DNA from 2 places in the Bacillus sp. Pc3 genome. Region 2 is predicted to be linked to the other one. Evidence: predicted binding sites of a transcription regulator. Region 2 holds the regulator's gene; the other holds the start of a gene.
What was found. Region 2 encodes LexA, which represses DNA repair genes until DNA is damaged. Its sites were predicted from a motif close to CGAACATATGTTCG; they were not measured.

Region 1: the regulator LexA is predicted to act here: its motif matches at 1,495-1,508, upstream of SB24_RS17805 (DNA polymerase IV).

The regions. Positions count from the first base shown of each region.
Region 1 is NZ_CP010406.1:3,720,426-3,724,207, reverse strand. It holds partial or broken gene SB24_RS17820 (GNAT family N-acetyltransferase) at 1-482, opposite strand, end outside; gene SB24_RS17815 (antibiotic biosynthesis monooxygenase family protein) at 479-823, opposite strand; gene SB24_RS17810 (GNAT family N-acetyltransferase) at 836-1,306, opposite strand; gene SB24_RS17805 (DNA polymerase IV) at 1,522-2,748, shown strand; gene SB24_RS17800 (YolD-like family protein) at 2,764-3,108, shown strand; gene SB24_RS17795 (YqzH family protein) at 3,210-3,416, shown strand; gene SB24_RS17790 (AI-2E family transporter) at 3,490-3,782, shown strand, end outside.
Region 2 is NZ_CP010406.1:222,616-226,397, reverse strand. It holds gene SB24_RS00870 (YndM family protein) at 1-332, opposite strand, end outside; gene SB24_RS00865 (hypothetical protein) at 486-914, shown strand; gene lexA (transcriptional repressor LexA) at 1,254-1,874, opposite strand; gene yneA (cell division suppressor protein YneA) at 2,031-2,342, shown strand; gene SB24_RS00850 (YneB family resolvase-like protein) at 2,358-3,008, shown strand; gene SB24_RS00845 (DUF896 domain-containing protein) at 3,077-3,310, shown strand; gene tkt (transketolase) at 3,477-3,782, shown strand, end outside.

The DNA of each region.
Region 1 (3,782 bases), 480 kb from region 2:
GGCTTGTACGGAACAACTTCCGCTTTCCTCTTCGGATAAAGATGAAAAAACGAGAGGGCCAGCCCTTCCGGCGTCTCTATCTGTCCGGCTTCTGTGAAACCTGTTTTTAAATAGAGAGAGACTGCCGGAACGTTTTGGCTGGCGGTAGCCGCCTCTATTTTTTGGGCGTCCCGGTTCTCGTCTATCACAAATTGAATAAGCGCCCGTCCGATTCCTTTTCGAAAGCCGGACGGGTGCACCGTCAGCCTGCATATGACAAGGTCATATCCCTTTTTTTCATACGAAATGACGCCTGCAAGCTGATCTTTTTCCTTGAAACCGGCAAACGTCTCCCGTGACCGCTGTATATCATCGGGTGTTTCATGCAAGGCGGGGATGCCGAAAAAGCCGATCAGCTCTGCTTCTTTTTGATAAGAGCAGCGCTGAACCGCCGCAATTTCCCGCGCGGTCTGTTCTTGTGTATGCTGTAAAAATGTAATCAATCTTCCGCCCCTTTTGACGCAAACATCCGCTGTGACTCCGTCTTCGTAATGCGGACCGCGTACGCTTCATACCAGGCGGTTTTTCCTTTTTGTTTTGCCGCCTGGTGGTCCGTATGGTCTTTCCACCTTTTAATCGCTTCCAGGCTGTCCCAGTAGGAAACCGTGATGCCGCAGCCGTTTTCCTCCCGAACGCTTTCCGCGCCTAAAAAGCCCGGCTGTCCGCCTGCCAAATTCATCATGCGCTCTGCCGTATGTTCATATTCCTCATCATATTTTCCCTTTATTGATGAAAAAATGACCGCATAATAGGGCGGTTTGGGCGTGTCAGCTAAAAAACCCATATTCATCCCCCTCTACATATATTTCACAAACAGAATCCGGTCTTCTCCCGGACCGTCATAATTCGCAAAAACAGGGATTCCGTTTACGGTTTTGGTTCCTTTTTCAGCTTCAAAGCCTAATTTTGTATGATAAGCGATTGATACTTTATTGACAGGCGCCGTCACGCAATTGACTTTTGTGCAGCCCCTTTTCTTCACCGTCTCCATAAATCGGTCGTAGAGCTGTTTTCCAATTTGCATTTTTCTGAAATCCGGATGCACACCGGAAAAATGAATGTAGGCTGTCTCAGGGTCTGATTGCGACTGAAAACCGATTAAAAAACCGGTCATTCCCTCCGGCCCGTACGTGATAAAGCTTGTGTCCTGAAAATGTTCAAAAAACAAGCGCGGCAGTTTGTCTTTCATCTGCCTGCCGCCCCACCATTCATTCAAAACAGACGTAACCATTTCATAGTCTTCAGAGGTAATTGTTCGAATATCCATTATCGATTGACTCTCCTTTTCGTCCGGCAAAATGAATGTCAGCTCTTCTCATTGGAATATAAAAAATTATATGTGGGTTGTTTGCAATTGTAAATGATTTCTTTTCAAGCAAACAAATCAGCACGTCTTCCAGCCGGGGAATGATTTACCAGTATAAACGTGGTCATTGTTCGGGTACAATGAAAAACAGAACAAACGTTCCCGGAGGTTTTTTTATGGCTGATATTCTTCTTGTAGATATGCAATCGTTTTATGCGTCTGTGGAAAAAGCGGAAGCGCCTCATCTCAAAAGCCGGCCCGTGATTGTCTCGGGAGATCCCGAAAGACGCAGCGGCGTCGTGCTTGCGGCTTGTCCGCTCGCCAAACGATACGGCGTAAAAAATGCCGAACGGCTGTGGGAAGCGCAGGCCAAATGTCCCGATGCCGTTATTGTCCGTCCGCGGATGCAGCGGTATATTGATGTATCCGTCATGATTACCGAACTGTTTGAACGGTATACCGATCTTGTAGAACCCTACTCCATCGATGAGCAGTTTCTCGACGTGACCGGAAGCAGGCGGCTGTTCGGTGATCCTTTTACAATTGCCAAAAGCATTCAGCAAGCGATTATGCGTGAATTCGGCATTTATGCCCGTGTCGGCATCGGGCCGAATAAGGCGCTCGCGAAAATGGCTTGCGACCATTTTGCCAAAAAAAACGCATCCGGCATCCACAGATTGGATATGTCAAATATCAGGCAGGATCTGTGGCCGCTGCCGGTCGGAAAATTATTCGGCATCGGAAAACGGATGGAGCATCATTTAAGACGGATGGGCATCAGCACAATCGGCGGGCTTGCCGGACACCCCGCCGAATTGCTGAAAAAACGCTGGGGCATTAACGGCGAATTGCTTCAGCGGACAGCCCGCGGCATCGATCCCTCTCCGGTCACCGTCAACACGCACAGCCGGCAAAAAGCGATCGGCCATAACATGACCCTCCCGAGAGACTACAGCCGCTTTGAGGATATCAAAGTCGTGCTGCTGGAGTTAAGCGAAGAAGTGGCCCGCCGCGCCCGTTTCAAACAATACATCGGCCATACGGTTTCGGTCAGCATCAGAGGCGCTGATTTTGAATTCCCTTCAGGTTTTCACAGACAGAGAAAGCTGGTGTCACCGACTAATTTCGGAATGGATATTTTTAAAACGGCGGTCAAGCTCTTCAAAGAGCATTGGAACGGTGAGCCCGTCCGCAGCGCCGGCGTCTCCCTTTCCCAGCTGGAGCCTTGTGATTATGTTCAGCTGAGCCTGTTCGATGCCCAGGAAAAAAAGATCAGTCTCGGCAAAGTATTGGATGATATTCATGAGCGGTACGGCCCTGCGTCGCTCCTCCATGCCGCTTCACTGACAGAGGCCGGCCAAGCCTTTCACCGGGCTGAAAAAATCGGCGGGCATTACAAATAATTTGAGGTGATATACATGAATCCGAACAAATTAACACCCGGGTATAATGTCATGTGGGAATCAAGCCGGATGATGCTGCCCGAACATCGGGAGCAGCTGCTTGCGAAAAAACGAAAAGAACGGGAATTCCGGCCTCCGGAACTGAGCGAAGAGCAACTGAACGACATGAACCGCATCATTGCGGCGTCGATTGAAGAAGACAGGGCCATTTCGGTCACCTACGCTTCCGCACACGGCCCCCGCCGCTTTTGGGGCTGGGTAAAACAAGTGAGGCATGACGAAAAGCGTTTAAAAATCATAAACGATGAAGATGCGTTAACGCTGCCGTTTCATCGTATTCTCTCAGCTGAATTGGAATAAAAATCCTAACCCGGCCCTGACAGAAAATATGATAGAAGAGTGGGAGGATCACATGATATTTAGTAGAATAAAGATGAATGACAAGAATAGGAGAATATATGATGGATCAATTTATAGAAAAAATGCTGGGACAAGCCCTCCGCCAGTATGGACGGAATGTGTCGACAGATCCGCTGAGCCCCTATGAAAAACAGAGTTTAAAAAAAGCTTTAGAAGAAAGAAGGAATGAAGAACCCGATGAGGATCTCCATGCCCATGTAGAAGATATTATCTACGATTACGTCACCAATCAAGGGCAGTTTTCCTGACACGGACGTTTATGCACCCGGCGATAAGGGAAATGTCCGAGAGTAAACCTTTAAAGATTGCGTGGTGCAGGATATGCCTGTCGGGCCTTATTTCAGGATCGGCTATGCCGTTCTTCTGTTATTTCTCATCATTTATCTCGGAACATTAATAGACTTTTTGTTCCAGCCTGTTGTGATTACGGTTAAAACCTTGTTTCCGCCCATTGTATTATCGGGCGTCCTTTACTATTTGTGCCGCCCGCTCGTCAGAGTGCTGCATGCGAAATTAAAGCTGCCCGAAGGAATCGCGATTTTAGCGATTTATGCGGGAACAGCCGGCCTTTTTGTCCTCTTCCTTTATACGGCGGGCCCTGCCGTTCAAAAACA
Region 2 (3,782 bases):
TGCTGCAAATACCGGTGAAAAAATGCCTCAAAAACAGAAATGCAAAGTGCAGAGATAACCGATGCCGCGGCAGGCGAGACATTAAATCCGCCAATGTTCATAAGGAATATCCATAATATAATGAATGAAATCCCGAAATCAGCTGCAACGGCTGTGAAATTGCTTGTTCTCGGCAGAATCATGCAATCACCCGCAAAATAAGTGATTAAACTTAAGATCACTGTAATAAACAGAACGTTTAAAAAGGTTACTTGGTACATAAGATCCAGAACAATGTACAGTAAAGCAAGTGTGAGCGCCGTTTTAGAAGCGAAAGCAATTACGTGTTTCATTTGAACCACCTTCGTTATTTCGTTTAGTCTTCATTGTAAGCAATCCGCAAATTTTTAAACTGGTATATAGTGGTTATAAAGTATACGTTTTAATAAAATGTGAATAGACATCACAGGATTCACAAGTTAAAATATGTAAAAAGGGGGATGCAAATGAAAAAATACTGGTTATGTATTGCTGTTTTTTTATTATGTTTTAGCGGAATACACTCAGCTGAAGCGGCTACCACTGAATTCGGATCAAAAACAAGCTTCACTTTGGAGGGAAATGCAAAAGAGTTTCATATTGAAAATCCGGGGGCTGTAGCTGCCGACGATTACTTTTTAGGATATAAGTTCACCATAATGAACAACTCTTCGTGCGGTTTAAGCATGAAACTCCAGCGGATGGCGCTGAACGGGAATTTTTATACATTAAGTTCTAAAAACTACAGCGGCAGCTGGTTAAACCTCAGTGCCCAGGATAAAAAATCAATTGATCCGTATCACAAATACAGAATTCTGGTTGAAAGTTCTTCAAACGTCTGTGGCCCCGTCTATATTAAAGGGTTTTACGGTGTAGAATATTATCATTTTGATTGAAAATAGATACTCGCTAAAGGCAGCGGGTTTTTTTATATTTAAATATAACTTATTACACTATGTACTAAATTTTCATAGATAAATTTTTATGCATCCGCCCAAAGGAAACATAAATAAAAGTAAATTCATCACGCACAAATATACAAAGTTAAAAAATGAATGAAAAGTTTCTCTAAGGAAACATTATTAGTTGACTTCAAAAGTGTGATGTCGGATAATAAGAATGTAAGTTTTTCCTCCTTAGCAGATTCGTTTCTTAAGCCAGGGCGAATCTGCTTTTTTTATGCAAAAAAAACCCCTCTTTAAGGGGTTTTTTACAATAAATGAAGTTTAATAGAATTAATGTACGGCTCTGAATACGCCGATAACTTTCCCCAAAATGCTTACGTTTTGCAGGATAATCGGCTCCATCGTCGGATTTTCCGGCTGCAGCCGCACATAATTGTCTTCTTTATAGAAGCGCTTGACCGTCGCTTCATCATCTTCGGTCATAGCTACGACGATTTCTCCGTTATTGGCCGTGTTCTGCTGTTTGACAATGACGTAATCTTTGTCAAAAATACCGGCGTCGATCATACTTTCTCCCATGATTTCTAACATAAAGACATGTTCGCCCGGAGGAACCATCCGGTCAGGAAGCGGAAAATACTCGTCGATATTTTCAACAGCCGTAATCGGAATACCCGCCGTCACTTTCCCGATGACCGGAACGTTTACGACCTGGCTTTTCGGAATGTGGACTTCTTCTTCATCCAATACCTCAATCGCCCTCGGTTTAGTTGGGTCCCGTCTGATCAGGCCTTTTGTCTCCAGCCGCGCCAAATGGCCGTGCACGGTTGAACTGGAAGCCAGTCCTACTGCTTCTCCTATCTCTCTTACAGAAGGCGGATATCCTTTCGTTTTTACCTCTTCTTTAATAAAACGCAGGATATCAAGCTGCCTTTTTGATAGCTTCGTCATATTTCGCACCTCAAAACGTCGATTTTAAGTAGATTATAGCATGATTTTCCTGACAGTACAAACATAGGTTCGAAAAAAACGATTGACAGAAACGTTTGTTCGTATATACTGAAAGGTATAAAAAGCGAACAAACATTCTTATCGGAGGTTGTTTACATGGCGAAAGAATCTATTATATTTGTAGGGCTGTTTACTGCGATTTTAAGTGCCGCTATTTTACTTGTCTCATGTGCGGGAAATGATCAGTCCCTCAGCCAATATGTTAAAATAAAGGTTCAGGACGGCGATACACTCTGGTCACTTGCGGATCATGTAGCAGAAAAGAAACACATTAATAAAGAAGATTTCATTGAGTGGGTGACGGAGAATAATCATCTCCAAACTGCTGATATAAAGCCCGGAGACGAACTTATTCTTCCGGTTAAGAAAAAGCATCCGGCCGTATATCAGCTGGCCATTGTCAATTAGAGAGGAAAGAGAGAAATGAAGGCACTCATTTATGCCCGCGTAAGCACAAACAAAGAACAGCAGCAAACGTCATTAAAAAGACAGGAAGAGGAGCTCAGTGAGATCGCTGCTGCAAACGGCATGGAAGTCGTGAAAGTCATTTCTGAGAAAGCCAGCGGTTACGAAATGGATCGCGACGGAGTATTTGAAATGCTTGATGAAATTAAAAAATCACATATTGACGCGATATTGGTGCAGGACGAAACGAGATTAGGAAGAGGAAACGCCAAGATTGCGCTTTTGCATTGCATTTACAGGGAGAACGTAAAAATATATACGACGGCTCATAAAGGTGAACTGGAGCTTTCCGAAGCTGATTCGATGGTACTCGAAATCGTCAGTATTGTTGAGGAATATCAAAGGAAAATTCACAATATGAAAATCCGGCGGGGAATGAAAAGAGCCGTGAAAAACGGCTACAAACCTGAACGGAATCTGAAAAACAGACATGAAAACAGCGGAAAAGAAAAAAAAGAGGTTCCGGTTTCGGAAATTATCAGGCTGAGAGCCAACAAGCTTACCTTTGCAGAAATCGCAGCGACCTTAAGGGGATTCGGCTACGATGTGTCCAAAGCCACGGTTCACCGGCGGTTTCAGGAATATACCGCAGACACAGAAGGCAGCTGACGCGCATCAGTTGTAAAAAAGACTGCGTTTTAGTAGTATATAATCAACACGCACCAAAGGAGCTTATTATGATTTCTAAAGAAAAAATCGCAAGAATTAACGAATTGGCTCAAAAAGCTAAATCAAACACGATAACGGATGAGGAAAAAGCTGAACAGCAAAAGCTTCGCCAGGAGTATTTGAAAGGATTCCGCTCCTCAATGAAAAATACGTTAAAGAGCGTAAAAGTGATTGATCCGGAAGGCAACGATGTCACCCCTGAAAAATTAAAAAGAGAACAACAGAAAAATAATCTTCATTAAACAGAAAGAATACGGCAATACGTATTCTTTTTTCGTATATACTAATATCAGGCTGTGCTTTACGACAATTTTCAACAAGTTTATCTCAAATTTAAGCTGAAAGAGTTGAGAAAAAGTCAGCATCGCTTTATGATGAAAAGGTACAACAATAAGGAAGGGGATTATAATGGATACAATTGAAAAGAAATCAGTTGCCACCATTCGTACACTATCTATAGACGCAATTGAAAAAGCGAATTCCGGACATCCGGGCATGCCGATGGGAGCCGCTCCGATGGCATATACGCTGTGGACGAAATTTATGAATGTAAACCCGCAGAATCCGGGCTGGTTTAACCGCGACCGCTTTGTTTTATCAGCAGGCCACGGTTCAATGCTTTTATACAGCATGCTGCATTTAAGCGGATATGACCTCAGCATTGAAGACTTGAAACAGTTCCGTCAATGGGGAAGCAAAACACCGGGACATCCG